DNA from 2 places in the Ferribacterium limneticum genome. Region 2 is predicted to be linked to the other one. Evidence: riboswitches for the same ligand, from Rfam matches in the RefSeq annotation. Region 2 holds a riboswitch; the other holds the start of a gene.
What was found. Region 2 has a riboswitch for cobalamin ahead of KI617_RS19240 (TonB-dependent receptor domain-containing protein). Riboswitches for the same ligand answer to the same signal wherever they lie in the genome.
Positions count from the first base shown of each region.

Region 1: another riboswitch for cobalamin. It lies ahead of cobT (nicotinate-nucleotide--dimethylbenzimidazole phosphoribosyltransferase); the one in region 2 lies ahead of KI617_RS19240 (TonB-dependent receptor domain-containing protein).

Region 1 is NZ_CP075191.1:158,274-172,948, forward strand. It holds gene KI617_RS00765 (cobyric acid synthase) at 28-1,491, shown strand; gene KI617_RS00770 (response regulator) at 1,497-2,846, opposite strand; gene KI617_RS00775 (sensor histidine kinase) at 2,846-3,454, opposite strand; gene cobU (bifunctional adenosylcobinamide kinase/adenosylcobinamide-phosphate guanylyltransferase) at 3,564-4,142, opposite strand; cobalamin riboswitch at 4,171-4,357, shown strand; gene cobT (nicotinate-nucleotide--dimethylbenzimidazole phosphoribosyltransferase) at 4,544-5,590, shown strand; gene KI617_RS00790 (adenosylcobinamide-GDP ribazoletransferase) at 5,672-6,442, shown strand; gene KI617_RS00795 (hypothetical protein) at 6,658-7,383, shown strand; gene cobC (alpha-ribazole phosphatase family protein) at 7,466-7,978, shown strand; gene rfaQ (putative lipopolysaccharide heptosyltransferase III) at 8,023-9,138, shown strand; gene KI617_RS00810 (glycosyltransferase family 4 protein) at 9,135-10,271, shown strand; gene msbA (lipid A export permease/ATP-binding protein MsbA) at 10,319-12,088, shown strand; gene KI617_RS00820 (glycosyltransferase family 4 protein) at 12,085-13,188, shown strand; gene asnB (asparagine synthase (glutamine-hydrolyzing)) at 13,192-14,675, shown strand, end outside.
Region 2 is NZ_CP075191.1:4,000,377-4,015,051, reverse strand. It holds gene cobO (cob(I)yrinic acid a,c-diamide adenosyltransferase) at 22-612, opposite strand; gene KI617_RS19250 (ABC transporter ATP-binding protein) at 616-1,389, opposite strand; gene KI617_RS19245 (FecCD family ABC transporter permease) at 1,386-2,363, opposite strand; gene KI617_RS19240 (TonB-dependent receptor domain-containing protein) at 2,370-4,202, opposite strand; cobalamin riboswitch at 4,309-4,515, opposite strand; gene KI617_RS19235 (hypothetical protein) at 4,631-4,828, shown strand; gene KI617_RS19230 (cell division protein ZapA) at 4,830-5,165, shown strand; RNA gene ssrS (6S RNA) at 5,195-5,375, shown strand; gene KI617_RS19220 (EVE domain-containing protein) at 5,430-5,891, shown strand; gene KI617_RS19215 (sulfite exporter TauE/SafE family protein) at 5,888-6,694, shown strand; gene KI617_RS19210 (enoyl-CoA hydratase/isomerase family protein) at 6,681-7,457, opposite strand; gene KI617_RS19205 (DUF485 domain-containing protein) at 7,584-7,904, shown strand; gene KI617_RS19200 (cation acetate symporter) at 7,904-9,577, shown strand; gene KI617_RS19195 (PAS domain-containing protein) at 9,706-10,224, shown strand; gene KI617_RS20475 (methyl-accepting chemotaxis protein) at 10,199-11,485, shown strand; gene KI617_RS19185 (GntR family transcriptional regulator) at 11,495-12,160, opposite strand; gene scpA (methylmalonyl-CoA mutase) at 12,328-14,478, shown strand; gene meaB (methylmalonyl Co-A mutase-associated GTPase MeaB) at 14,486-14,675, shown strand, end outside.

The DNA of each region.
Region 1 (14,675 bases), 370 kb from region 2:
TACCGACTTTTTTCACATATGCTCGCCATGCCCTGTTATTCCCTGATGGTCCAAGGCACTACCTCCGATGCCGGTAAATCGACGCTGGTCGCAGCGCTGTGCCGCATCCTGAAGCGGCGGGGCGTGCGGGTGGCGCCGTTCAAGCCGCAGAACATGGCGCTGAATTCTGCCGTGACGGTGGATGGCGGCGAGATTGGCCGGGCGCAGGCCTTGCAGGCACTGGCCTGCGGGCTTCTGCCGCATACCGACTTCAATCCGGTCTTGCTCAAACCGACCACCGACAAGAAGGCGCAGGTCATCATCCACGGCAAGGTGGCGATTGATCTCGATGCCAAGGCCTATCACGCCTACAAACCACGGGCGATGGGGGCGGTGCTGGAATCCTGGGCGCGGCTGACTGCTGAATACGAATGCGTGGTGGTCGAAGGCGCCGGTTCGCCGGCCGAGATCAACCTGCGCGACCGCGACATTGCCAACATGGGCTTTGCCGAGGCGGTCGATTGCCCGGTGATCATCGTCGCCGACATCGACCGTGGCGGTGTCTTTGCCCATCTGGTTGGCACGCTGGAATTACTGTCACCCTCCGAGCAGAACCGGGTCAAGGGTTTTGTCATCAACCGTTTTCGCGGCGATATTGCCTTGCTTGAATCGGGTCTGACCTGGCTGGAAGAGCGCACTGGCAAGCCGGTTCTGGGCGTCCTGCCCTATCTGCATGGCCTGATGCTTGATGCAGAGGACGCCATCGCCACCGCGGCGGTCGGCGGCAAAAAGACGGCAAAACTGAAAGTCGTTGCCCCGGCCTACCCGCGCGTCTCCAATCACAACGATCTCGATCCGCTGCGTCTGCACCCGGAAGTCGATTTTCGCTGGATCGGCCCGGGTGAGACGCCGCCAGCCGCCGATCTGATCGTTTTGCCCGGTTCCAAGGCGGTGCGCGCCGACATCGACTGGCTACGGACGCAGGGCTGGGACAAAGCGATCCACAAGCATCTGCGCTACGGTGGCAAGGTCGTCGGCCTGTGTGGTGGCTACCAGATGTTGGGCCGGATGATCCACGATCCGCAGGGGCTGGAGGGGCTGTCGGGCAGCACGGCTGGCCTCGGCGTGCTGGCCGTGGAAACGACATTGGAGGCCGAGAAGCAGCTGCGCAATGTGAGTGGTCACTTGTCGCTACCGGGTCGGCCGGCGATGACCGGTTACGAAATTCACCTCGGTGTGACACGCGGCGAAGGATTGGCCCTGGGCGCCGTGGAACTGGCTGACGGCACCCGCGATGGCGCCATTTCAGCCGACGATCAGGTTTTTGCCACCTACTGCCATGGGGTCTTTGATCACCCCGATGCGCTGACCGCGCTGCTCGCCTGGGCTGGCATGACCGAGAGCGAACAAGTCGATTTCGCGGCGCGCCGTGAGGCTGATCTCGACCGCCTGGCCGATTCGGTCGAAGCCGCGCTGGACTGGAAAAAGCTGTCGTCGCTGCTGCCCGGCTGAGCGTTTCAGGCGGCCGGCTTCTCTTCGTGGTGGATGCGCTTGAGCGCCACCTGCTTCTGAATCTCGCGGAAATCCTGCTCCCGGCCCTGCAGCGCGTATTGCTTGCGGATCGTGCCGAAAACCTTCTTGGCGTCTGGGCTGGTCATCAACAGCTCGGTATGCCGGTCGGCCAGTTCGTGATCGCCGACTGTAAGCGCCGCCCGCATCACGTCGATGCTGGCGCTCGGGTCCAATTCGCTGGCTAGCAGGGCTGGGCGCAGGCCGGCAAAGCGGGCCTTGCCCTTTTCCGGCGAACTGATGGCGAGCAGGGCGGCAAAACTGGCCTGCTCGGCGAGGTTCATCGCCTGAATTTCGGCGTCGCGTAGGCCGACCAGCACTTTTTCGGCTGAAATCTTGTCCCCGGCATCGACGTGGCTGCGGGCCATGGCCAGCCGGTCTTCCGCCGAAACCGCGCCAGGCATGGTGTCATTGGCAATGACGTCGGCCATTGCTGCCCGCGCTGTTTCGCTGTCGCCATTCAGGGTGGCGGCTTCGGCCAGCATTCGCTTGCGCAGATAGTTGCGGGGGGTTTTCTTGGCCACCTCATCGAGCACTTTCTGGGCTTCGGCATGTTCGCCCTGAGCCATGCAGATGCTGGCCTTGAGGTCCGAAGCGTCAAAAAAATGCGGTGTGCCGGCGACCACCTTGTCGATTTCGGTGCGGGCCTCGGTCAGACGGTTCTGCTTGTGCAGGGAGCGGGCAACCCCGGCTCTCGCCCAGGGGAATTCGTAATTTTCCAGGATGTCGCGATAGGCCTTCTCGGAGGCTTCGGCATCGCCGCTGGCGAGCAGGACTTCCGCTTGCTGACGCAGAATCTCGAAACGGTACGGTCGTCCGGTTTCGCTGGCGCGTTGGGCCTCAAGGATGGCCAACGCCCTGGCGAACTCCTGCTGGCGCTTTTCCTTGTAGTAAGCGGCGAAGAAGTTCTTCTTGGCGACGATCCGGTCCAGTCGGAGGACCAGCTTGTCCGGCGAGAACGGCTTGATGATGTAGTCGTCCGGCACCAGTTCAACGGCTGAAACCACCTGCTCGTAGGATTGTTCGCCGGTAACCATCATGAAGATCGTTTCGTCCGGCAACAGATTGAAGCGGCGCAACTCTTCGAGCAACTGCTGCCCCGAGCGGCCCTCGCCCAGCATGTAATCGCAAAGGATGATGTCCGGCGCATTGTTGCGAATCCGGAAGATCGCATCCTGATAATTGGAGGCGAATTCAACGGCGAAGGCGCCTATCGTTTGGGCAATGGAGCGCAACGCATCGCGGGCCTGCGGCTGGTCGTCGATGACGAGAAAACGTTTTTTGTTGTACTCGCTCATCAGGGCAGCCGCAATTCAAAACGGGCGCCGCCGAGGCTGCCGCCGTTGCTCAAATGCAGGCTGCCCTGCAGGCCCTTGCGGGCATGCAGCTCGGCCAGGCGGGAGGCGACCATCAGGCCGGTACCCTGTTCCGGCGGCAGTGCGGAAAAACCAGAACCGTCGTCTTCGACGCTGAGGAGGAGCCAGCCGCCTTGCTCCTGAGCGCTGAGCCTGATCTGGCTGCGGGCGAAGCGCCCGGCGTTCTGTACGGCGTTGTTCAGCATGTCGGTGACCAGGTCACGGTCCAGCGGCCATTCGTCGAACACCTGGCAATCGACTGTCAGTTCAATGTTTTCGCCGGTCAGATGGTTCTTTTGGGCGAGTACGACTTCTTCGCAGAGGTCGGCAACGAGTACCGGCGTGACGGCCAGCGTCGCGTCATGGCGCAGAACGCCATAGGCAGCCAACGTGCGGGAGAGGCGATTACCCGCCGCTTCGATGGCGTAGCGGGCTTCGCTCATGGTCATGCCGTACTTGGCTTCGGCGGCGGCAATCAGCGATTCGGCGATGAACAACTGGTTCTTGGCGTCATGTACGCCCGAAGCCAGGATGTCGAGCAATTTATGCATCTTTGAACCCTCCACCAAAGACATCTGTCGCATCTATTTTCGGTAAGGATACCGATCTTTTTGTCGGGCTGCCCGAATCGCGAGAAATGCCCTCAAAAATGGCGCCAGATCAGCCGGCGGCGGACTTGAGGCTCAATGGCAGTCCGGCGGCAACCAGCGTCACTTGATCGCAAACCGCAGCGACGCGCTGGTTCAGCCGCCCCTGTTCATCGGCAAACAGGCGGGAAACCGGATGCATCGGCACGATGCCCCAGCCCACCTCGTTGGAGACCAGAATGATGCGGCCGGGTAGTTGCGGCAGTAGTTCGATCAGCGCAGTGGTTTCCGTGCGGAACAGCGGGCAGTCGATGGCCTCGCCGGCTTCGGCCTGTGCTGCAGCCTGGCCGGCAAAGAGCAGGTTGGAGAGCCACAAGGTCAGGCAATCGACCAGCACGCAGGTGTCCGGCGCTGCCAGTTCACGCAGTCGGGCCGCCAGGTAAAGAGTTTCCTCAGTGCAGCCCCATTCGGCCGGCCGGCGTTCGCGGTGATGGGCGACACGGCGGGCCATTTCGCCGTCGAGCGCCTGTGCCGTGGCGAGGTAGGTCACCTTCATGCTTCGGTCGTTGGCATATACGCGTGCCCGTTGTTCGGCCAGCAGGCTCTTGCCCGACCGGGCACCGCCGAGAATCAGTTCTTTCATGGCCGGCATTTTGGGTGAAGGCCGGCCCGGCGGCAACCGGTATAATTTTGCCTTCGACAATACGGAACCCGGTGCGAGTCTGACTCAATTCCGGGGCGGGCCCGCCGCTGTAATCGGGGACCGATGCCGCAACAGCCACTGCAATGGGGAAACAGACCCGGCGGGAAGGCGCGGTAAAGGGACGATCCGAAAGCCAGAAGACGTGTCGAAACAAGAAACGCCAACAAAATAATCCTGGCGTTGTTGTGCCGCCTTGCCGTACGCCTTGTGCTGTCTTCGGCGGCACGCCTAGCCAGGACCGCTTTGCTTCATGTTGTTGGTGTTTCTTGATCGTGGAAGCCTGTGGACAGGGCTTCGCGGCAGCGTTGGCCAAACGTTGTCGCGAGGCCCTTTTGCTTTTGGAGAATCGGATGCATTCGTTTGAAATTTCTACCCCGGACTGCGGTCTGGAAACTGCCCTGCAAAACAAGATCGACCGCAAGACCAAGCCGCTCGGCGCGCTAGGTCAGCTTGAAAAAGTCGCCAAAAAAATCGGTCTGGTTCAGCAAACGCTGAGCCCACAACTGAACAACCCGCAAATGCTGGTTTTCGCAGGCGACCATGGCGCAGCCAAGGCTGGCGTCTCGGCTTACCCGCAGGACGTTACCTGGCAGATGGTCGAGAACTTCCTGGCCGGCGGTGCTGCCATCAATGTCTTCGCACGGCAGAACGGGCTGGGCCTCTCGGTCGTCGATGCCGGCGTGGCCCACGATTTCGGCCAGCGTACCGGTTTGGTCGATGCCAAGGTGGCGGCCGGCACGGCCAACTACATCGAGCAAGCCGCCATGACGGCTACCCAGTGCGAACAGGCGATCAATAACGGCGCCGCCATCGTCCGCCAACTGGCAGCGAACGGTTGCAATGTCGTGGGCTTCGGCGAAATGGGCATCGGCAATACCGCTTCTGCCTCGCTGCTCACGCACTGCCTGACCGGCCTGCCACTGGCCGAATGCGTCGGGCGCGGCACCGGGCTGGACGATGCCGGCCTGGCGCGCAAGCAGGACCTGCTCGAACAAGCCTTGATCCGCTACCGCGCAGGCGGTGGCGATGACGAAGCATTCAAGGTGCTGGCCGAGTTTGGCGGTTTCGAAATTGCCACCATGGTCGGCGCCATGCTGGCGGCGGCCGAAGCGAAGATGGTGCTGCTGATCGACGGCTTCATCGTCGGTTCGGCTGCCTTGGTGGCTTCCCGTCTGGCGCCAGCCCTGCTCGGCTACTGTGTCTTCTGCCACCGTTCCGCCGAGGCCGGTCATCGCACGCAATTGCTGGCGATGGGCGCCGAGCCGCTGCTGGACCTTGGCCTGCGCCTCGGCGAAGGCACTGGCGCCGCGCTGGCTTATCCGCTGGTACAGGCGGCCGTGAATTTCCTCAACGAGATGGCCAGCTTCGAATCGGCCGGTGTGTCGGACAAGGAATAAGCAGGCCAATAGAAACCGTAATTCCCGTACCCCAAGGGCACTTCCTGCGGGACGAGAAAGCGGGAATCCAGGAATTCCAGAATGATCCGTCGCGAGCTTGAATACTTCTTCGGCGCCATCCGCTTCTTCACGCGGCTGCCGGTGCCCGGCTGGGTCGGGCATTCGGCCGAGGCGCTCAACCACTCGGCCCGCTATTTCCCGGCCGTCGGCCTGTTGGTCGGCGGCATCGGGGCGCTGATCTATCTCGGCGCAGCCTTGCTCTGGCCGCAGCCGGTCGCTGTGCTGCTGTCGATGGCGGCGACCATCTACGCGACCGGCGCCTTCCATGAAGATGGCCTGTCCGACACCGCCGATGGCCTCGGTGGCGGCTGGGAGAAACAGCGCATCCTCGACATCATGAAGGACTCCCGCGTCGGCAGCTACGGCGTTGTCGCGCTGGTGCTGGCCCTGCTCGGCAAGTTCGTTCTGCTCTCCTCGCTCAACCCGGCGCTAGTTCCCTTAGCCCTGCTCTCTGGCCATGCTGTTTCGCGCTTCTGCGCGACCGTGCTGCTGGCGACCATGGACTACGTTCGCGACGATCAACTCAGCAAGGCCAAGCCGCTCGCCACCCGCTTGTCAGGCGGGGCCCTGCTGGTTGCTTTGTGCTTCGTTATCGCTCCGCTGGCCGCGTTGCCCTTATTCAAGGCGCTAGCGGGAGTCACGCTGGCCGCTCTGGCCACCCTGTGGCTTGCCCGCAAATTTCAGCGCTGGCTGGGCGGGTATACGGGGGATTGCCTTGGTGCGACGCAGCAGTTGGCGGAGATTGCGTTCTATCTGGGGTTGGCGGCGATTTGGTTGGTGCGCCTTCCTTAACTCTTTCGTATTTCGTATGCTGCAGGTCGGTCAGTAGAAATGGCAGAGAATTCCGTCGAGATTGCTGACTGTCTCAGTATTGATTGAATGTTTCGGCTCTGTCGAATGAGCGTTCATTGCTGACAGGTCATTCCGGGAGCATAATTCCCGCAAGGGCATCAATGTAGATTCGTGATCACTAGGATCCGATAAGAACCTCTTGGGCGCAGAGTACTTTGACCATCATTCCAAAATCTCAAATCAGTTCAGAACTAAGCGATAACCGAGTCTTAAGACGTTACCTTGATCTTCCGAAGTTTATTGATCTGCTGCGAACGCAAAATCTTTTCCTTTGTCGCGCTGATCTATTTCAAGACAAGTTCGAAGGCTCGTTTACGCCGTCATTGCGAGCTGCGATTGAAGAGGCTTATAGCTATAACAAGAGCGAGTTCAGCTATGAGAAATTCAAAAAGGAGCTACGTGAAGGTGTTTACGTAAATTGCTGGTCATTAGGTGTCAATGACAATATGGCCCTTTGGGAACTCTATGGAAAGTCTGATGCTTCGGTAGCAATTACCACGACAGTTGGCCGGCTACGAAAGGAATTGGCAGCATCCAATCTACTTGGCGTAACAAGCCTATGCAAGGTTGAGTACATCAAGCATTGGAACGACCCAAAAATAGACATCATTCCGTATTCGAACGTCTTTCGGTACAAAGTTGTCGCCTACGATTTCGAGCGGGAGGTACGAATCATCCACGACAGGTTCGAACAGAACTTCAAGATGTCAGGCAAGGAAAGTGGATTACCCCTAAGTGTTCGGCTAAATAGCTTACTCAGAAGCATCGTCGTGTCGCCATCAGCTCAGCCATGGTTCATTGATCTCGTTAAAGATGTTGCGCAGCGGTATGGAGTCACAACTCCTGTCAGACGATCAAAACTCTCGCTCGATCCTATCTGATACAGAGCTTTCTGTTTGCTGCTGAAAACCCGAACTTTCGCTAAGAGTCGGCGGCACGCTTTATAACTTTCAAACGGCCAATATGCGCCTCCATCTGATCCGCCACCCAAAGCCAGTGATCGAATCTGGCGTTTGCTACGGCCGGCATGATTGCCCGGCCGAGGATGTGGTGTCGGTGGCCGGGGCTTTGCTGGTCGAATTGCCGCCGGGGCTAGCGGTATGGAGCAGCCCCTTGCGCCGTTGTCGCGAGCTGGCGGACCGGTTGCATGTACGGCCAATCATTGACACCCGTCTGGCCGAGATGGATTTCGGGCTATGGGAGGGGCGACTCTGGGATGAGATTCCGCGCGCCGAGCTGGATGCCTGGGCGGCGGATGTGGCCGGCTATGCGCCGCCCGGCGGCGAATCGCCGCGCCAATTGCAACGACGGGCGCTCGATTTCGTTGATTCACTGGATGTGCCCGAGGCGGTGATCGTCACCCATGCCGGGGTGATCCGTACCTTGCTGGCGCACTGGCAGGGGCTACCGCCGGAGCGGTGGACGGAGCTGAGCTTCGCTTATGGCTCCTGCGCGGTGATCGACATTCCCCGGTAACGCCGGCGTTATCCACAATGGTGGCTGCTAGTAGAATGCCGGGCATGGAAACTTTCAATCCTCTGCGCGACGCGGTGCCGCTCGGTGAAATCAAGCGAGCGCTGGTCATCAAGCTGCGCCATCATGGCGATGTGCTGGTCAGTTCGCCGGTCTTTTCGGTGCTCAAGGCGCATGCGCCGCAGGTCGAGATCGATGCGCTGGTCTATGCCGATACGGCCGAGATGGTGACCTTGCATCCGGCGATTGCTGAAGTGCATACCATCGACCGCAAGTGGAAGCAGTTGGGTGCCATCGGCCAGCTCAAGGCCGAACTGGCGCTTTACAACACCCTGAAGGCGCGTGGCTACGACCTGATTATTCATTTGACCGAGCATTGGCGCGGCGCCTGGCTGTGCCGTCTGTTGAAGCCACGCTGGGCGGTTGGCCCGGCGGTGCGGGGGCGGAGCAAGCGCTGGAAGCAGAGCTTTAGCCATATCCAAGCCATGCCGTTCAATGCGCTGCGTCACATGGCTGAAACCAATCTCGACGCCCTGCGCCGGATCGGCATTCAGCCAGGCGTGAATGAGCGTTGCATGACCCTTGTACCTGGGGCGCCGGCTGAGGCGGTGGTAGCGAAGCACCTTGCCGGGTTTGGACTCAGCGGGAGGGGTTTTATTCACATCCATCCTGCTTCACGCTGGTTTTTCAAGTGTTGGCCGGTAGAAAATATGGCCGCCTTGGTTGAACGGCTGCAGGTCGAAGGGCATGCGATTATTTTGACTGCTGCGCCCAGTCCGGATGAAAAGAGAATGTTGGACTCGATTCAGGGGCGCCTGACCAAGCCGGCCTTCTGCCTCTCCGGTCAGTTGTCGTTGAAGGAGCTGGCGGCGCTGACCCGGGTAGCGACCTTGTTTGTCGGTGTTGATTCCGCCCCGATGCATATCGCAGCAGCGGTCGGCACCCCGACAGTTGCGCTGTTCGGGCCGTCCGGCGATAAGCAGTGGGGGCCGTGGGGAGTGCCTTGCCGCATCGTCAGTAGCACCAGGCACCAGTGTCGGCCTTGCGGCATTGACGGTTGCGGGGGCGGGAAGCTTAGCGAATGCCTGACATCCTTGAGCGTCGACGAAGTTTTTCAGGCGGTGCAGGACGTCCTGAGTCAATGTGGCGGGGTGGGCAAATGACGATCAGGCTTGCGCTGATTCGCCAACGTTACAACCCGTTTGGTGGGGCGGAACGTTTCGTTGCGACGACGCTGGAAGCTTTGATGCAGAAGAACAACGACCTGTCGTTGACCCTGATTACGCGCAAATGGACGGGTAGCGAACACAAACATGCGGTCATCGAGTGCGCCCCGCCGCATCTTGGCCGTCTGGGGCGCGATTACTCTTTTGCCCGTTGCGTCCAGCGCACGCTGGCGCGTGAGCAGTTCGATCTCGTGCAGTCGCATGAGCGGATTGCGGGTTGCGACATCTTTCGCGCCGGTGATGGCGTGCATGCCGCGTGGCTGGAGCAGCGGCGTCGCCAACAGAGTCTGATCGGCCGGGTCGGCACCGCACTGTCGCCTTGGCATCGCTATACCTTGGCAGCAGAGCGGGCGATGTTTGCCGACCCGCGTTTGCGGGCGGTCATCTGTATTTCCGAACTGGTCCGTGACGATATCCGGCGCTTCTATGGCGTGCCTGAGCAGAAACTGCATGTGATCTACAACGGTATCGATCTGGACCGTTATCACCCGAGGCTGGCGACCGAGCATCGGGCCGAGGTACGCCGGCAATATGGCATTCCCGAAGCGGCTCCGCTGTTTGTTTACGTTGGCTCCGGCTTCGAGCGGAAGGGTGTCGGACCGTTGCTTGCCGCGTTGGCAAGCGCCAGGGCAACAGGCAGTTACCTGCTGGTTGTCGGCGCCGACAAGCATTTGGAGTCCTATCGGCAACAGGCGGCGGGTCTCGGTCTGTCCGGGCGGGTGATCTTTACCGGGGGGCTCAAGAATGTCCTTCCCTGTTACGGCGCAGCCGACGCCTTTGTCTTGCCGACGCTGTATGAACCGCTCTCAAATGCGGTGCTCGAAGCACTGGCTTGCGGTCTGCCATGTATCGTCAGTGACCATTGCGGGGCAGCTGAGCTGATCGAGCCGGGAGTGAGCGGTCAGATTTGCGATGCGCTTGACGTGACTGCGCTGAGCGCCCATCTGGATACGCTGGCGCAACCCGGCGTGGCGGCCGGCATGCGGGGGGCGGCGCGGGCGGCGGTTGAGCATCTGGGACTGGTAGCCATGTCGGAGCGATTACTGGCGCTTTATCGCAGCCTCCTCTGAGGCTTGCCGGCGAAACGGTATAATGCTCGTTTAATCGCCGAGCGCCTATGACCAAACCCGCGAGCAGCCGCGAACTCTATCTGCGCCTTCTTCAGTACGTTCGTCCCTACTGGAAGGCGATTGTGCTTTCCCTGTGCGCGACGGCGATCATGGCGGCAACCGAACCGATGTTTCCGGCGCTGCTCAAGCCGCTGCTCGACGAAGGATTTACCAAACAGGGTGGCGGTATGGAAAATCCGCTGCTCATCCCGCTTGGTATCGTCGGTGTTTTCCTGTTGCGCGGTGTTTTCAACTATTTTTCCTCCTACGGTTTTTCGTGGGTCTCGAACCGGGTCATTGCCGATATTCGTGCCGAAATGTATCTCCGGATGGTCCGGCTGCCGAATGGTTATTTCCAGAAAAATGCATCCAGCGTACCGCTGACCAAGATCGCCTACGACGTCAATGGCGTTGCTTCAGCGGCAACCAACGTTATCGTCACAGTGCTCAAGGATGGATTGGTGGTTATCGGCCTCTTGTGCTGGTTGCTGTGGCTGAACTGGCAATTGACCCTGATTTGCTTTGCCCTGATTCCAGCAGTGGCCTGGGCGATGCGAACCTTTTCGGGACGCTTGCGCAAGGCCAGCCGGGCGGCGCAGGTCAGCACTGCGAACATGGTCCAGGTGCTGCAGGAAACCGCGCATTGTGAGCGGGTGATCAAAGTGTTCGGGGGAGAGTCGCAGGAAGCGGCCCGCTTCCACCGTACCAACGATGAGGTTCGTCGCCAGAACATGCGTCAGGCGGTTGCTGCCGCTGCGACCAATCCGATTGTCCAGATGTTTGCCGCGACGGCAGTGGCAGTGGTCATCTACATCGCGCAGGTGCAGTCGGCTTCGGGCCAGATCACGGTCGGCAGCTTTGTTTCTTTCATCACTGCGCTGCTGATGCTGCTTTCACCGTTGCGCCACTTGGCCGACGTCAATGCGCCACTGCAACGTGGTCTGGCCGCAGCCGAAAGCGTTTTTCAGCTGCTTGATGAGGCGATCGAGTGCGACGATGGCAAGATCGACGCCGGCCATGCCGCGGGGCATCTGGTGTTCCGCGATGTTGCCTTCCGCTATCCGGGGGCCGAGCGCAATGCGCTGTCCGGCATTAATCTCGATATTGCCCCTGGCCAGACGGTCGCTCTGGTCGGCCAGTCCGGCGGTGGCAAGTCGACCCTGGCAGCGCTGGTGCCGCGTTTTCACAACCCCGATAGCGGTGCCATCCTGCTCGATGGCAATGAACTGCAGGCCTTGAGCATGCATAGCCTGCGCCGCAACATCGCTTATGTCAGCCAGGATGTGTTGCTGTTCAACGATACCGTTGCGGCCAATATCGCCTACGGCGACAAGGCTGGCGCGTCGCTTGAGGCGATTGAGGCCGCGGCTGCAGCGGCTAATGCCCTGGAGTTCATCCGTGCGTTGCCCAACGGTTTCGAGACGATGATCGGCGAGAATGGCAATAACCTTTCCGGTGGTCAGCGCCAGCGCCTGGCGATTGCTCGCGCCATCCTCAAAGACGCACCGATACTGATCCTCGATGAAGCGACTTCGGCGCTCGACAACGAATCCGAGCGTCTGGTGCAGGGGGCGCTGGAAAACTTGATGAAGAAACGGACCACGCTGGTCATTGCCCATCGTTTGTCGACAATTGAGAAGGCTGATTGCATCGTGGTTCTTGGCGATGGCCGGGTACTCGAATCCGGGCAGCACGGAGAGCTTGTCGCCATCAACGGCGCCTATGCCCGTTTGCACAGCCTGCAGATGCAGACCGAGTCGATGCGGGAGCCGGCATGAGAATTCTCCATACCGAAGCTTCATGTGGCTGGGGCGGCCAGGAGATCCGGATCCTGACGGAAGCGCGCGGGCTGATCCGCCGCGGTCATCAGGTGGAGCTGGTCTGCCCGCCGGAGGCTCGCATTTTTCAGGAGGCGCCTGCCTACGGCGTGCCCGTCAGAGGGTTGTCAATCGGCAAGAAGCGTTTGCCAGCGCTCAAGGCAATGCGTACTTTTCTGCACGACAACCGTTTCGACGTCATCAATACCCATAGCTCGACAGATTCCTGGTTGGCTGCGCTGGCCTGCAAGACGCTGGCCGACGCCCCGCCCATCGTTCGCACCCGCCATTTGTCCACGGCGGTCAACCGCTCATGGTCGACCCGCTGGTTGTACGAAAAAGGCTGCGCTCATGTCGTCGTCACCGGCGAGGCCCTGAAGGCACAGCTGATTCGCGATAACGGTTTCCCTTCAGCGCAACTGACCTCGGTGCCAACCGGCATCGACCTCGAACGTTTCCATCCGCAGCCACGAGCCTCGGCGCGGGCGACGCTTGGGCTAAGTGCGGAGGCGACTTACATCGGTATTCTGGCTACCCTGCGTGACTGGAAAGGGCACACCGTGCTCTTCGATGCGCTGACCCAGTTGCTGCCGAGTCGTCCGAACCTGCGTGTGCTGATCATCGGCGATGGTCCTTACCGCGACCGGCTCGATACCCGTGCCGAAGTGCTGGGCATAACCGACAGGCTCGACTTTGTTGGTCACCGTACGGATGCCGAGCGCTGGCTACCGGTCATCGATGTGTTCACCTTGCCCTCCTGGGGCGACGAAGGCGTGTCGCAAGCCTTGATGCAGGCGATGGCGTGCGCTTTGCCTATCGTCACCACCCCGGTGGGGAGCTTGACTGAGGTCATCCACGATGGTGAAACCGGCTTGATCGTACCGCCGCGTGATGCCTCTGCACTCGCTGCGGCAATTGCCCGGCTGCTCGACGATCCGGCGTTGGCCGGCCGCCTCGGGACAGCCGCCCGCGAACTGGCCGTGGTGCGTTGCGGTGAAACACTGATGCTGGACCGTATGGAAGCCATCTTCCGGCGTTTCGGGCGTCCCGGAGCACGCTAAACGATGTGTGGCATCGCTGGCTTCTTTGGCCGCCGCCCGGTTTCCGGGTTGGCTGTTGACGCCATGCGTGCGGCGATTGCCCGCCGCGGTCCCGATGCCTTTCATGTTGCCGGTTGTCGTGTTTCTGCTGCCCAGTTCGTCTTGCAGGATGAGTATGCCGGACTGAGCAGCGCGTTGCTGCATGCCCGTCTCTCGATCCGTGATCCGCGCCCGGTGGCCGACCAGCCAATGGCCAGCGAAGATGGTGATATCTGGCTTTGCTACAACGGTGAAGTTTACGGCTGGGAACAAGACAAGGCAGGTTTGCAGGCTCAGGGTCACGTTTTCAATACGACATCCGACACGGAATTCATCCTGCGCGCCTACCAGCAGTGGGGCTGGAACGGGCTGCTGCCGCGCTTGCGCGGCATGTTCGCACTGGTGGTCCTCGACCGGAAATTGGGCAAGGTTTTTGCCGCACGCGACCGCATGGGTTTGAAGCCGCTGGTTTATTACCACGATGCAGCCAATGGCGAATTTGCCTTCAGCTCATTGGTGCGTGGCGTGCTGCCCTATCTGCCCGCCAACAAGCGCGGGTTTTCGCCGGCCGGCATCGACGCTTATCTCGCCCACCGAACGATTCCCGCGCCGGGAACGGTCTTTACCCACATCCAGCGCCTGGAAAATGCCCATTGTCTGGCGTTCGACCTCGCCAGTGGCAAACTCGAGAAGCGCTGCTACTGGTCTCCCGAACCGCTGGCAGATGGCAGCAAGACCTGGCAGGCCGAGCTGGACGAGGCAATTTTCCTGCGTACTGCCGCTGACCGGCCGGTCGGCCTGTTCCTGTCGAGTGGCATCGATTCGACGGTACTCGCCAGTCGACTGGCCGAGCAGGGCTACCGCAACATCAGGACGTTTACCGCTGCCTTCGACAACCCCGCCATGGACGAAAGCGAGCGTGCTGCGGGTATCGCCCGGCGATTGGGCATGGAGAACGAACGAATTGCCATGCCGGCGGACACGGTGGCTGATTTTGCGCAGATTGTCGCCGATCTCGACGAGCCCTTCGCCGACCCCTCCAGCTTCCCAACCTGGTATCTCGCGCAGGCAGCAGTCAAGAGCGTCAAGGTCGTGCTCTGCGGTGACGGTGGTGACGAGATGTTTGCCGGTTACAAGCGTTATCGGCAACACCTGCGTTCGGCTTGGCGACGAAAGCTTCCTGCGATTTCCGCTCTTCGCCCGCCACCGGCAATCTTGCCCGGCAAGCCTGGTCGCTTGGCTTTGGAAGCGTCGCTCGACTGGTTATCCGCCTACCCATTGCGCTTTTCCGGGATTGGCCTGACCGAGCGTGCGGCGCTGCAACCGGATGTCGCGGTCAATGCTCACCACTGGCGAATTCCTGATGGGGTGGCGGCGCTGTCTCCCATCACGCAGTTGCTGGCCATCGATGCCGAAAATTATCTGCCGGAATATATCCTGCGCAAGGCGGACTTGCTGACGATGGCGCA
Region 2 (14,675 bases):
TAACTATGACGTTGGCTATGTTCAGAACTCCAATCCCGGCATGGCCTTGATGCCGCTCTGGAAGGCGTGTTTCTCCATGCCGATGTCGCTGACCGTATCGGCGGCATCGCGCAGGGCCTGCGGGGCGGCGCGGCCGGTGATGATCACGTGCTGCATCCGGGGGCGGGAGAGCAGCTTGGCGATGACGGTGTCGAGATCCAGCCAGCCATACTTGAAGGCGTAGGTCATTTCGTCGAGGACGACGAGGCCGATGGCTGGATCGCTCAAATGACCGCAGGCGATGTCCCAGGCGGCCTGCGCGGCCTTGGCGTCGCGGTCCTTGTCCTGGGTTTCCCAGGTGAAGCCCTCGCCGCCGACATGCCATTGCACGTTGGCCTGCTGGCGGAAGAAGGCTTCCTCACCCGTATCCGAGCGGCCTTTGACGAACTGCACGACGCCAACCTTCAGGCCGTGGCCAAGGGCGCGGGCGACGACGCCGAAAGCCGCGCTCGACTTGCCCTTGCCGTTGCCGGTGTTGATCACCAGCACGCCGCGTTCCTCTTGTGCCGCCTCGATCTTGCTGTCGATGACGGCCTTCTTTTTCTGCATGCGTTCTTCGTGCGTGATGCTCATTGTCTATTCCGGAATAAAGCAGCGATGGCCGCGGTCTTCGATTTGTCGCAGGCCATAGCCGTAAAGGTCGGACAGCGTTTCGGCCGTCAGGATGTCGTCGACCGGCGCAATCTCGGTGCGGCCGTCGCCGAAAACGAGTAGCGCCCGGTCACAGAAGCGGTGGGCCAGGGCCGGGTCGTGCAGCACCATGATGACGCCGGCGCCGCAGTCGCGGGCCGTGCCAGCGAACAGTTCAAGCACGGCCATCTGGTGGTTGAGGTCGAGATGCGATAGCGGCTCGTCGAGCAGGTAGAGCGGTGCGGCCTGTGTCAGTAGCGTGGCGATGGCCAGCCGCTGGCGTTCGCCGCCGGAGAGGGTGTGAATCTGCCGGGTTTCCATGCCATCCAGCCCCACCGCTTTCAGCGCACCACGCGCCAGTTCCGCGTCGCGGGTCGATTCCCAATCCCAGCGGCCAAGGTGCGGATGGCGGCCGGTCAGCGCAGTTTCCAGCACGGTCGAGCCAAAGGGATCGTTCTGGAACTGTCCCAGCCAGGCACGTTGCAAGGCGGCCTGACGTGGCGGCATCAGCGCGGCATCCTCGCCGTCGAGCAACACGGCGCCGCCGGCTGCTTTGCGCAGGCCGGCCAGTGTGGACAGCAGGGTCGATTTACCGGCGCCATTGCGGCCGAGGATGGCTACCCGCTCGCCAGTCGTGACGGCAAGATCCAGGCGGTCGACCACTGTCTTGTCGCCGATTTCGACGCGCAGCTGACGGGCTTCGAGCAGCGGGCGGCTCATTTCGGCTGCCTCGACAACAGGAAAAGGAAAACTGGCACGCCGATCAATGCCGTCAGCACGCCGACTGGCAGTTGCTGCGGTGCGATCAGTGTCCGGGCCAGCGTATCGGCCAGCACCAACAGCGAACCGCCGGCCAGCACCGAGGCTGGGAGCAACAGCCGCTGGTCGTTGCCGGTAGCCAGTCGCACCAGATGCGGTACGACCAGCCCGACAAAGCCGATTGAGCCGGCGGTGGTCACCGACCCCGCTGTAGCCAGCGAAGCCAGCAGATAAATGGCATAACGCAGCCGGCCAACCGCAACGCCCAGTGCCTGCGCCTGCATCATGCCGCGCGACAGCAGATTCAGTTCGCGGGCGAAGGGCATGGCCGCGGCCAAAGCCACGACCAGCGCCAGCAAGGCCGGCCACCACTGGGTGCTCTGCCCGAGGTCGCCCATCAGCCAGAACAGCATGCCGCGCAGCTTGTGTTCCTCGGCGATGGCCAGCATCAGAGCGACCAGCGCACCGCAACCGGCAGCAACGATGACGCCGGTCAACAGCAGGCGGGTCTGGGTCCAGCTGCCATCGCCATGGGCCAGCCCGAAAACGATGAACATCGCCCCCAGCGCTCCAAGGAAAGCCAGGCCATCGATGCCGAGCACCGGCAGGCCGATCAGGATGGCAAACATCGCCCCCACCCCGGCGCCGCCGGAAATGCCCAGCACGTAAGGATCGGCCAGTGGATTACGGAGCAACACCTGCATCAGTGCGCCGGCCAGCGCCAGCAGTCCGCCGCAGGCAAAGCCGGCAATGGCGCGCGGCAGGCGAAGCTGCAGAACCACGTCACCGCCGCCGCCTTCGTGGCCGAGCAGCGCTGCCAGCACTTCGCCATAGGAAACCTTGAAACTGCCCACCGTCAACGCCAAGCCGAAACTCGCCACGGCCAACAGGCAGAGGCTGGTGAGGATCAGGAAGGCGCGCTGGCGAGTGGGCATGGTGGATTATTTCGGGGCGTAGCGAATACCGATAAACGCGTTCACGCCCGGCGTCGCAAAGCCGTCGGCCAGGACATAGTCGCGGTCGAACAGGTTGTTGATGCGGGCGAAAACAGACCAGTCACGCGTGAAACGATACGCGCCATAGAGGTTGAGCAGGGCATAGCCGTCCAGTTTTACATTGTTCAGCGCCTCGTCGAAGCGGTAGCCGCTGGCCTGGTATTCCATGCGCCAATCCCAGGGGCCGATGGCCTGGCCGACGGCGACCGATCCAAAATTGCGGGCCCGGCGGGCGAGCAGTTTGTCAGTGTCGGTATTGCGCGGATCTTGGTGATTGTAGTTGGCTTCGAGGATGAAGGAGCCGACGCGGCCGGCATAGTTGATGCCGATGCCTTCCAGGCGGGCGTTGCCGACGTTGACCGGCATTGCATTGAAGCCGCCTGAACTGGCAATGAGGTTCTGTACCCGGTTCAGGAACCAGGTGACCGATACGCGGTGTTGGCCATTGTCGTAGTGCAGCACGGCTTCACGATTGTGCGCGAATTCCGGCTGGAGATTGGGGTTGCCCTGATAGGTTCCCCAGGCGCCGTAATCGGCGAAAGGCCAGTACAGATCGTTGAAAGAAGGCGCCCGGAAGGCCGTGCCATAGCTGACATTGGCCCGCCAATTCTTGTCGAACTTGTAGCCGTAGGCCGCCGAGCCGGTTGCCTTGTCGCCGAACTGCGAGTTGTCGTCGTAGCGGGCATTCAATTGCAGGCGGTGGGCCTGGTAGTTGCCCAGCCAGCCAATCTGGGCAGAGTCGTTGGTGCGTGAGGTGAGTTGATAGGCTGTCGTCGCGCTGACCGTCTGGTCGAGTCGCTCGGCGCCGAGCAGGAAGGTGCCGATCCCGGTCTTCACATCGTTCTGCCAGGCATACTGCGTCTGCTCGGTCTTGTAACTGGTGTTATAGGTCCCTGTATTGCGGGAGTCGTCCACGCTTTGGCCGACGGTTAGTGTGCTCGTCCACTGCTGGGTGATCCGGTTGCGCAGGAAGGTGTTGAAGCTGGAAACTGTGAGCTGATTGCGGTCGTCCTTGCCTGCGTCGTATTTGCTTTCGCCGTCGCTGTAAAACACCTGGGCACCTGCCTCATGGCCCTTGGCAAACTCATAGGCGATACGGCCGGAGACACTGTTGTTTTCGAAACCGTCCCGATCGTTGTCCTTGCCGGTCGTGCGCAGCTTGGAGTTGAAACCCCGTGTCCGATAGGTGCTGGCATTCAGCGCATAGCGCCAGCCATCCTGGCTGCCGCTGACACCGCCGGAAGTGGAATAGGTATCGTAGCTTCCTGCGCCAGCCTCGCCAAAGAAGCGGGCGGGACCTTCGCTCTGCCGGGTGAATACCTGGACCACTCCACCGAGCGCATCGGCGCCGTAAAGCGACGAGGCCGGGCCACGAACAATTTCCACACGCTCGACCTGAGCCAGCGGAAGGCGCGACCAGCTGACATCGCCAGCCGTGACCGAGCCGACACGCATGCCGTCGATCAGCAACAGGACATGCTTGCTGTTGGTGCCGCGGAAGTACAGGCTGGTCGTCGCACCATTGCTACCGTTCGACATGAATTCGATTCCCGGTTGCCGGGCCAGCACCTCTTCCAGGGTCGATTGTCCGGCCCGCTCCAAATCCTCGCGTTCGAGGACCGTGATATCCGACAGAACTTCCGAGGCTTTCATTTCCTGTCGGGAAGCCGTGACAACGACTGGGTCGAGTGCCGCGAGGCGTTCAGCCGCATTGGCGTCGACAATGAACAAAAGGGAAATAATTGCCGCGAGCGGCTTCATACAGGATTGGGATTGCATGGACTTTCCTTTCCCGGCAGGCGTCCCCGCATGCCGGAGCAATATTGGCAAGAAAGTGCATGGGGAAAGGTCTGATCAGGGAACAGGCACCACCACCCCGTGGCACTTCCAATGGGTGTTCCAGGCCGGTATCCGGGCTCGCAAGTCTTGACGCGTCGCCTTCCCAGGTTGAAACCCAGTGGCTTGATGACGCGCCCGCACTTGCTTACCGTTGCGGGGGCAGCAGCGGAATGGTCTAGTTTGAGACGCACCGCTTTCCCGTTTAACTGCGCTTGGAGAATCCGTGCGCAGCACCTGAGACGGGGCGCATTCTACATGCATCAATGCTGCGGTGCATCAGCAAAGTGTCGGAAAATTTCTATAAACCACTTTGAGAATAAAGGCTTAGTCCTTGACCGAGCGGCGTTTTCCCCTCTATAGTTCGCGCCATGAATGTCGAACTCGAAACGCTCGAAGCCAAAATCGAACAGGTCGTTGCACTGGTACACCAGTTGCGGGCCGAGAATGAGGTTTTGAGAAACCAGATGGTCGCGGCCGAGGCTGAAAGGCTGCATCTTCGCCAGACGATGACGGTGGCTCGTGAGCGTCTGGAAGGCCTGATGGACAAGATTCCCGAGGATGCCTGAGATGAGTGGCGAACCGAATTTCCTCGACGTCAAGATCATGGGGCGCGAATACCGCGTCGCCTGCACTCCTGAAGAGCGCGATGCCCTGTTGTCGGCGGTCGATCTGGTCGACAACAAGATGCGCGACATTGCCCAGCGCACCAAGAATACTATCGCCGAGCGGGTGGCCGTGATGGCCGCGCTGAATATTGCCCATGAGCACCTTTCCGGAGATGCCGGCGCTGCGCAAAAAGAGTTTTCGGAAGCGGTTGATACTTCCGAAACGAAGCGTAGAATCGGTGACATGGGAGCACGGTTGGATGCCGTGCTGGCGCCTCAGCAACAACTGGATCTCTGATCAAAGCGTTGCCGGCGTAGCCCGCCAAGTGTTCCCTGCGGTGTTTGTTAAGGCCATATATTCCTTGAACCAATGCTAATTGGCATCGGTTGCGGACCATTGAAACCGTTGTTGTGCGCGCTCTTTGTCGAGTGTGCCTGATACGGGGGGAAAGCAGCCACTCTGAACCCAGGTTCAGGATGCCGGCCTGACGGCACTCGCGGGGACCAAATCCAACGGGTGGCAGAGCAATCTGCCACCCGTTTCCATTTTCAGGAATTGAAAATGCAATACTGGCTGATGAAGTCGGAACCGGACGAGATATCGATCGACGATCTGGCAACGCAGGGCAGCGTTCCGTGGTTTGGCGTCCGGAACTATCAGGCACGCAATTTCATGCGCGATGCGATGCAGATCGGCGATCTCGCCTTCTTCTATCATTCCGGTTGCGCCGCGCCGGGCATTGCCGGAATTGGCGAGGTCTGCTCGGCGCCGTATCCGGACGAAACACAGTTTTCTCCGGCCAGCCACTATTTCGATCCGAAATCGACTACCGACAATCCACGCTGGATGCTGCGCGATCTACGTTTCATCGAGAAGACGCGGTATCTCCCGCTGCCTGAACTGCGGGCCCATCCAGAACTTGCTAATATGCGCCTCCTTGCCCGTGGCAACCGCTTGTCGATCATGCCGGTCAGTGCCGCAGAATGGGCTTTTATTACCAAGCAATTGATGGGGTTGCGATGACGATCTGGTGGCTGGCGTATCTCGCCCTGGGCGCCTTTGCCGGCTTTTTTGCCGGCCTGCTGGGAATTGGCGGCGGTTCGCTGATGGTGCCGGTGCTGGTCATGCTCTTTACGGCCCAGGCCTTCCCCTCTGGCGAGGTCATGCATTTGGCGCTTGGTACTTCAATGGCGACCATTTTCTTTACGTCAATTTCCAGTGTTCGTACTCACCATGCACACGGCGCCGTGCTTTGGCCGATTGTGGCCCGAATTACGCCGGGCATCATCGCCGGCACTTTGATCGGCACGCACGTGGCCAGCCTGGTGCCGACCAAGGCGCTGGCGCTGATCTTTACGGTGTTTATATGTTACGTGTCCGTGCAGATGATCATCAACCTCAAGCCGCATCCGCATCGTGAATTGCCGGGCGCCTTTGGTACCGGCTTGGTGGGTGCCGGGATCGGCTTCATCTCCTGCCTGGTGGCGATCGGCGGCGGGGTGCTGTCGGTGCCTTTCATGACCTGGTGCAATGTCAAGGTTCAAAATGCCATTGGCACCTCGGCTGCCATTGGTTTCCCGATTGCGCTGGGCGGGGCGCTTGGTTACATCTGGAACGGCTGGTCGGCGGCCGGGCTGCCTTCTGGCAGTCTGGGTTTCGTCTATCTGCCGGCAGTGGTCGGGGTGGCGGCAGTCAGCATGCTGACTGCGCCGATCGGTGCCCGTTTGACCCACCAGTTGCCCGTCAAGACGCTTAAGCGTGTCTTTGCCGCCATCTTGCTGGCTTTGGCCGGCAAGATGATGTGGGGGCTGTTCAGCGCGCCTTGAACACCGGCTTGCGCTTGGCGAGGAAGGCGGCAAGACCTTCCTTGTAGTCTTCGGTTTCCAGAAAGGCGAAAGAGGCCGCTTTTTCTTCATCGCTCAGCGGTTGGCCGTTCAGCAAGCGGCGTATCCATTGCTTGTGCCAACCGGCGACCAGTGGAGCGCCGGAACAGATGCGGCGGGCGCTGGCATAGGCTTCATCCTCGACCTGCTCATCCTTGACGATACGGGTCAGCAAGCCTTTTTCATAGGCCTCGCGAGCGCTCAGGATGCGTCCTTCGAGCAGGATTTCCTTGATCACGGCCGGCCCGGCCAGGCGCAGCAGGCCTTCCATTTCGCCGGGGTACATCGAAAAGCCGAGTTTGTTGATCGGCGCGCCGAATTTGGCGCTTTCTCCGGCGATGCGCAGGTCACAGACACCGGCGATTTCCAGGCCGCCACCGATGCAGGCGCCGTGAATCAGCGCCACGGTCGGGTGGGGGCAATCGGCGATGGCGTTCAGCGCAGCGGCTACCTGTCCGTGATAGTGCAGCGCCTGATCAAGCGTGGCTCGGTCGGTGACAAACTCTTCCAGATCACCACCGGCGGCGAAGGCATCGTTGCCGGCACCGCGAATGACGACACAGCGAATGCTTCGATCAGAGCTGAGCTTGGCCATGTTGTCAGCGAGTTGCTGCCACATGGATAGATTAATTGCGTTGAGTTTTTCCGGATTGTTCAGCGTCAGGGTGGCGATTTCACCCTGAAGCAAAAGGTCGACTGTCGTCATTCGATGTCCTGCCAGCACAAAACAGAGAATTATAAGAGGGTGCCACGCCAGCGCCGGCTGTGTCTTCTATAAGATATAATACAGCCGCCGGTTTTTACGGTAATTATTAATTAGGGAGGATCAGCCATGAGCAGCGCGATGTATGAGCGGATGCGGGCCAACCCGAAGTTCCAGGAACTCGTCGCTCGACGGGGTCGTTTTGCCTGGACGTTGGCATTCATTGTTTTGACCATGTTTTACGGCTTCGTGATGGTGGTGGCGTTTAACCCCGCCTCGCTTGGACAGCCGTTGAGCGAGGGTTCGATGCTGACGGTCGGTGTGGCCGTTGAGCTCTTCATGTTCATTTTCTTCTGGGTGCTGACGGCAGTTTACGTTCGCCGCGCCAATACAGAATTCGACGCCTTGACGCAGCAAATCGTCAAGGAAGCCTGGAAGGAGAACAAATAATGCGCCGCCTGACTCAACTCGCTTCCGGCCTCGCTCTCTTCGCCGTTGCCGCCCTGGCTTTTGCCGGCGGCCCGCTCGAAGGTCAGACCGAACAACAGGCGACCAACTGGCACGCCATCATCATGTTCTGCATCTTCGTCACGATGACGATGGGCATTACCTATTGGGCAGCCAGCCGCACCAAGTCGACCGCTGACTTCTACACCGCCGGCGGTGGCATCACCGGTTTCCAGAACGGCCTGGCGATTGCCGGCGACTACATGTCCGCCGCCACGCTGCTCGGTCTGACCGCCATGGTCTATGGCCAGGGCTATGACGGCTACATCTACATGCTGGCCTTCTTCGCTGGCTGGCCGATCATTCTCTTCCTGATGGCCGAACGCCTGCGCAATCTGGGCAAGTTCACCTTCTCCGACATCACCGCCTACCGCCTGGATCAAGGCAAGGTGCGCACCATGGCAGCGATCTCTTCGCTGACCGTGGTCTGCTTCTACCTGATCGCCCAGATGGTCGGTGCGGGCCAGCTGATCAAGCTGCTGTTCGGTCTGGAATACAACGTCGCGATCTTCGCCGTTGGCATCCTGATGATGGTTTACGTGACTTTCGGCGGCATGGTTGCTACCACCTGGGTGCAGATCATCAAGGCCTGCATGCTGCTGGCTGGCGGTACGCTGGTCATGTTCCTGGCCTTCGGGCAGTTTGGCTTCTCGTTCCAGACCTTGCTCGAAAAGGCAACGGCCGTCCATAAGCTTGGTCCCAAGCTTATGTACCCGGGCAGCCTGCTGGCCGATCCGGTGACCGCCATCTCGCTTGGCCTCGGCCTGATGTTCGGTACGGCTGGCCTGCCGCACATCCTGATGCGTTTCTTCACCGTGACCGATGCCAAGGAAGCCCGCAAGTCGGTGCTTTACGCCTCCGGTTTCGTCGCCTATTTCTTCAACGTGATCTTCATCATGGGCCTGTGTGGCATCCTGATCGTTGGTCAGAATCCGGAGTTCTTCGAAGGCGGTACGCTGGGCGCCAAGATGATCGGTGGCGGCAACATGGTTGCCATGCACCTGGCCAAAGCGGTTGGCGGCAACATGCTGCTCGGCTTCCTGGCGGCTGTGGCTTTCGCGACGATCCTGGCCGTGGTTTCCGGTCTGGCTTTGGCTGGTGCCTCGGCGATCTCGCATGACCTGTACGCCCGAGTCATCAAGAAGGGGACGGCCTCTGAGGCGGCTGAAATCCGCGTTTCCAAGATCGCCACCATCTGTCTCGGCGCCGTCGCCATCGTGCTCGGCATTCTGTTCGAGAAGCAGAACATCGCTTTCATGGTCGGCCTGGCCTTTGGTGTGGCTGCTGCTGCCAACTTCCCGGTGCTGATCCTTTCCATGTACTGGAAGGGCCTGACGACTCGTGGCGCACTGTTCGGCGGCTACGGTGGTCTGGTTTCCGCCGTGCTCTTCGTGCTCTTCTCGAAGTCGGTGTGGGTCGACGTGCTGGGTAACAAGGCAGCACTGTTCCCCTACACCCAGCCAGCGCTGTTCGCGATGCCGATTGCCTTCCTGCTCGCATACATCTTCTCGAAGACTGATACCAGCGTTCGCGCCGGCAAGGAAATCGAGGCTTTTGAAGATCAGTATGTCCGGGCCCAGACGGGTTACGGTGCTGAATCGGCCAGCAGTCACTAATCCTGCGCAAGCAGAATAAAAACCCCCGGCAGTGAAAGCTGCCGGGGGTTTTTTATCGGACTAAATATTTCTAGTGCCTTCAATGAAATTCCATTTGTAGTAAATTTGAGGAATATTTGGAGGAGCTGATGAAAAGAGCAATTGAACCGACCAGCGTTGAGCGCAAGATGCGCGAAGATGACTTTATCGTCTCCAAGACCAACGCCAAGGGAATAATCACTTACGGCAATCCGATTTTTATCGAATTCTCGGGCTATTCCGAAGATGAGTTGCTGGGCTCTCAGCACAACATCATTCGCCACCCGGACATGCCTCGGTCTGCTTTCAAGCTTGCGTGGGACACGATCCAATCGGGCAGCGAATTCTTTGGTTACGTGAAAAACATGTCGAAGGATGGCGGTTTTTACTGGGTGTTTACCCACATCACGCCGGATCTGGATTCGGCCGGGAACATCGTCGGCTATACCTCTGTCCGGCGTTGTCCCAAAGCGGAGGCCGTACGCAAGATAGAGCCGGTTTATCGGGCGATGCTGGCGGCGGAGCGCTCAGCCGGGGCGCGCTCGGCGATCGAAGCCGGAACCAATGTCTTGCTCGATATCATGAATCAATCAGGAGTGAGTTATGAAGAACTCGTCTTCTCGCTCTAAAGCGCGGCTCACTCTGGCAACTTTGCTGTTGCTGGCCTTGGGTGTAGGCTTCGTTTCCCCATGGGCTGCAGCGGCCTGTCTTTTTGTCGCCCTGGTGCTGCTTTTCTGGCCGAATACGACTTCGGCGGCCGAGCTCGTGAAGCTTGAAGCACTCCTGACTCAGGTCAGCAAAGGCCATCTGGTGGCCCGTTTGCCGCATGCCATGGCTGATCCAACGCTGGAGGCGATCCGGGTTAATCTCAACTCGGCGCTGGACCAGACTGAAACAGCCTTTCGCGAAATTCTCGGGGCGATGCAAGCTTCATCGACGGGGAGGGGTTGGCGGCGGCTGCAGAGACCTGGTTTGCATGGCACCTTCAGTACGGTTCTCGAGCAAATGCAGGTCCTGCTCGATCATCTCGAGGAGGCGCAGGAGACGATTGCCCGAGAGGCCCTACTCTCAAGGATATTCCTGCGTTCCGAGCGGGGATTGTCGATGGCCATCGAACACGTCGATAAAGCTTTGATCGAAGTCGGCGGCAATTCGAAAGTATCGCAGCAACTGGCCGGAGACTTTGGGGACTCAGCCTCCGCGATGTCGAATGCTGCCCAGCGGATGTCGGATGCGCTGGGTGGGGCGCAGCAGGCGGCAGAAGCTGGTGTCAGCGCGCTCGATGACCTTAATGCCAAGGCCGCAGCGATTCACTTGCTGACCGGCCGAATCGAAGGTGTCGCGAAACAGACCAATCTGCTCGCCCTGAATGCCGCCATCGAGGCGGCACGGGCCGGTGAAGCCGGGCGGGGTTTTGCGGTGGTGGCCGACGAAGTACGCAAACTGGCGGATCAGGCGCAGCGTTCGGCCGAAGAAATTGCTGCCGCAATCTCGGCGATCAGCACCTCGATGCAAAAAGCCACTATCCAGATCGGTGATCTGCAACAAGCAGTCTCCGGTGCGCGCCTGACAGCAGGCGAATTCAGCAGTGAGCTGGCCAATTCGGCGACATCGGCCAATCGTGTTTGCGAATTGGCCAGCACGATCGGGAGTGGTGCCCACTCAATGGAGTCGTCGATGCGCCTTGTTGCTACCGCTCAGCGGGCGCGAGCGGACGTGACGGCCATTCTGCATGGCGAGGAAGTCAATATCACCTCCCTCAGCGACATGGAACAGCAGGCGGCGAAGATTGCGCATTCCCGTAAATGGATCAAGGGGAGTACCGACCGCGACGCGCTTGTGGCGATTTACGACAGCCTGTTTGCCAATATCGAAAAACAGATGCGCTGATTGGCGCAGTCAGGCTGCCTTGGGGGCTTTCGCATCCATCTTGGCGAGCGCTTCGCGTCCGGAAAGCAGATGGTCATGCATCAGCTTCTCGGCGCGAGTGGCATCGCTGGCCGATAGCGCCGCCATGATCAGGCGGTGCTCATCCAGCGATTGCTGCAGGCGGCCTTCCAGCGACAAGGAGTGCAGGCGCGACAGCTTCAACACCTTGCGTAGATCCTGGATCACCGAGAGCAGCCAGCGGTTGCCGGAGAGTTCCTGAATCTTCTTGTGGAATTCCTGGTTGGCCTCGAAGAATGCGTCAATGCGCCCATCACGTGCTGCGGACTCCAGCCGTTCGTGGATTTCCTTGAGCGCCGAGATGTCGGCCGGCTTGGTGTTCTTGACCGCTTCGGCGGCGCAGCGCCCTTCCAGCATGGCCATCAGCGGGAAGATATCGTCCAGATCCTGTCGGGAAATCTCGGTAACGTAACAGCCGCGGCGTGGCCTAAGCTCAACCAGTCCTTCAGAGGCGAGCACCTTGAGCGCCTCGCGCAACGGTGTGCGCGAAATACCGTACTGCTCGGCGAGTTTTTGCTCGTCGATCCAGGTGCCAGGAGTTAGTTCGTGGGCGAAGATGCGTTGGCGCAGTCGTTCGGCGACTTCCTGGTAAAGCGCGGTGGGAGCGATACGATTCATTATCTTGGTGTGGTCTCGGCGGGCAGAGTCAGTGCTTTGCTGACTTGCTTCCATAATTATGGATACAGTATTATGTGGGGCTTGGTATGTCAAGCTGGGCCCAAAAGCGTAGAATTTTGAATTCTGCATCATAAGCCCGAAAAAATCGAATCAGCGAGGGGTGTGTCATGTCTGAAAAGTTCTTTGATTCCAATAACCTGGATGCCTGGGAAAAGGCAGCCGCCAAGCAATCTCCCGGCGGCGACGTCAATAACCTGGTCTGGAACACCCCGGAAGGTCTTGCCGTCAAGGCGCTCTATACGAAGGCAGATGTCGCCGGTCTCGAGTTTGCCGACACCCTGCCCGGCTTCGCACCCTACCTGCGCGGCCCGCAACCGACCATGTATGCGGTTAAGCCGTGGACCATTCGTCAGTACGCTGGCTTCTCTACTGCCGAGGCTTCCAACGCCTTCTACCGCAAGGCCCTGGCCGCCGGTGGTCAGGGCGTTTCCGTCGCTTTCGACCTGGCGACGCACCGCGGTTACGACTCCGATAACGCCCGGGTGACCGGTGACGTCGGCAAGGCCGGCGTGGCGATTGATTCCGTCGAGGACATGAAGATCCTCTTCGACAGCATTCCGCTCGACAAAATTTCCGTCTCGATGACGATGAACGGTGCCGTGCTGCCGATTCTCGCCGGCTACATCGTTGCTGCCGAAGAGCAGGGCGTGTCGCAGGACAAACTGTCCGGCACCATCCAGAACGACATTCTCAAAGAATTCATGGTGCGGAATACCTACATCTATCCGCCCAAGCCGTCGATGAAGATCATTGCCGACATTTTCGGCTACACCGCGCAGCACATGCCGAAGTTCAACTCGATCTCGATTTCCGGTTATCACATCCAGGAAGCCGGCGCCAATCAGGCGATTGAGTTGGCCTTCACGCTGGCCGACGGCATGGAATATGTGCGCACCGGCGTCGCTTCTGGCATGGACGTCGACACCTTCGCTGGCCGTCTGTCCTTCTTCTGGGCGGTGGGCATGAACTTCTACCTCGAAATCGCCAAGATGCGCGCCGGCCGCCTGCTGTGGGACCGCATCATGACCGGCTTCAACGCCAAGAGCCCGAAGTCCAAGATGCTGCGCACGCACAGCCAGACTTCGGGCTGGTCGCTGACTGAGCAGGATCCGTACAACAATGTCGTGCGCACCACCATCGAAGCGATGGCGGCCGTCTTTGGCGGCACCCAGTCGCTGCACACCAATGCGCTGGACGAAGCCATCGCGCTGCCGACCGAGTTTTCGTCGCGCATCGCCCGCAACACCCAGTTGATCATCCAGGAAGAAACCCACATCACCAACGTCGTCGATCCGTGGGCCGGTTCCTACATGATGGAAAAGCTGACCCAGGACATGGCCGACAAGGCTTGGGGCATCATCCAGGAAATCGAGGCGATGGGCGGCATGACTAAGGCCGTCGAATCCGGCTGGGCCAAGATGCAGGTCGAAACCTGTGCGGCCGACAAGCAGGCGCGCATCGACTCGGGCAAGGACGTCATCGTCGGCGTCAACAAGTACAAGCTGGCCAAGGAAGACGCCATCGACATCCTCGATATCGACAACCACGCGGTCCGTGATTCTCAGGTTGCCCGTCTCAAGCAGATTCGCGCGACACGCGACACTGCCGCCGTCAATGCTGCCCTGGAAGCACTGACCAAGGCCGCCGAAACCGGCGAAGGTAACCTGCTCGACCTGACCGTCAAGGCCATGCGTCTGCGTGCCACGGTCGGTGAAGTATCCGATGCGCTGGAAAAGATCTTCGGTCGTTTCCGCGCCAACAACCAGACCATTTCGGGTGTTTACGGAGGTGTCGTGGAAGGTCAGGAAAGCTGGGAATCCATCAAGGCCGATATCGCCAAATTCGCTGAAGAAGAAGGTCGTCGTCCGCGCATCATGATCGCCAAACTCGGCCAGGACGGCCATGACCGTGGCGCCAAAGTGGTAGCGACTGCTTTTGCTGACCTCGGCTTCGACATCGACATGGGTCCGCTGTTCCAGACCCCGGAAGAAGCCGCGCGTCAGGCCATCGAAAACGACGTTCACGCGATCGGCGTTTCCTCGCTGGCTGCCGGTCATAAGACCCTGCTGCCGGAGCTGGTCAAGTCCTTGCTGGCGCAAGGCGCTGACGACATCATCGTCTTTGCCGGTGGAGTGATTCCGGCCCAGGACTACGATTACCTCTACAACGCGGGTGCCAAGGCTATCTTCGGGCCGGGTACGCGGATCGAGGATTCGGCCAAGCGCGTGATGGAAGAAATCCGCAAGGCACGCGGCTGATTCACGAATGAATCTGAGCGAGGCTCCGGTGTCGGCGCATCTGCTTTCGTTGGCTGATCAGACGCTCGTCGAGAGCGTGCTGGCCGGTCAGCGGCGCGCGCTCGCCAAGGCGATCACGCTGATCGAATCGACCCGTGCCGATCACCAGCAGCGCGCCCAGCAGGTGCTGAACGCGCTGTTGCCAAAGACCGGTAATG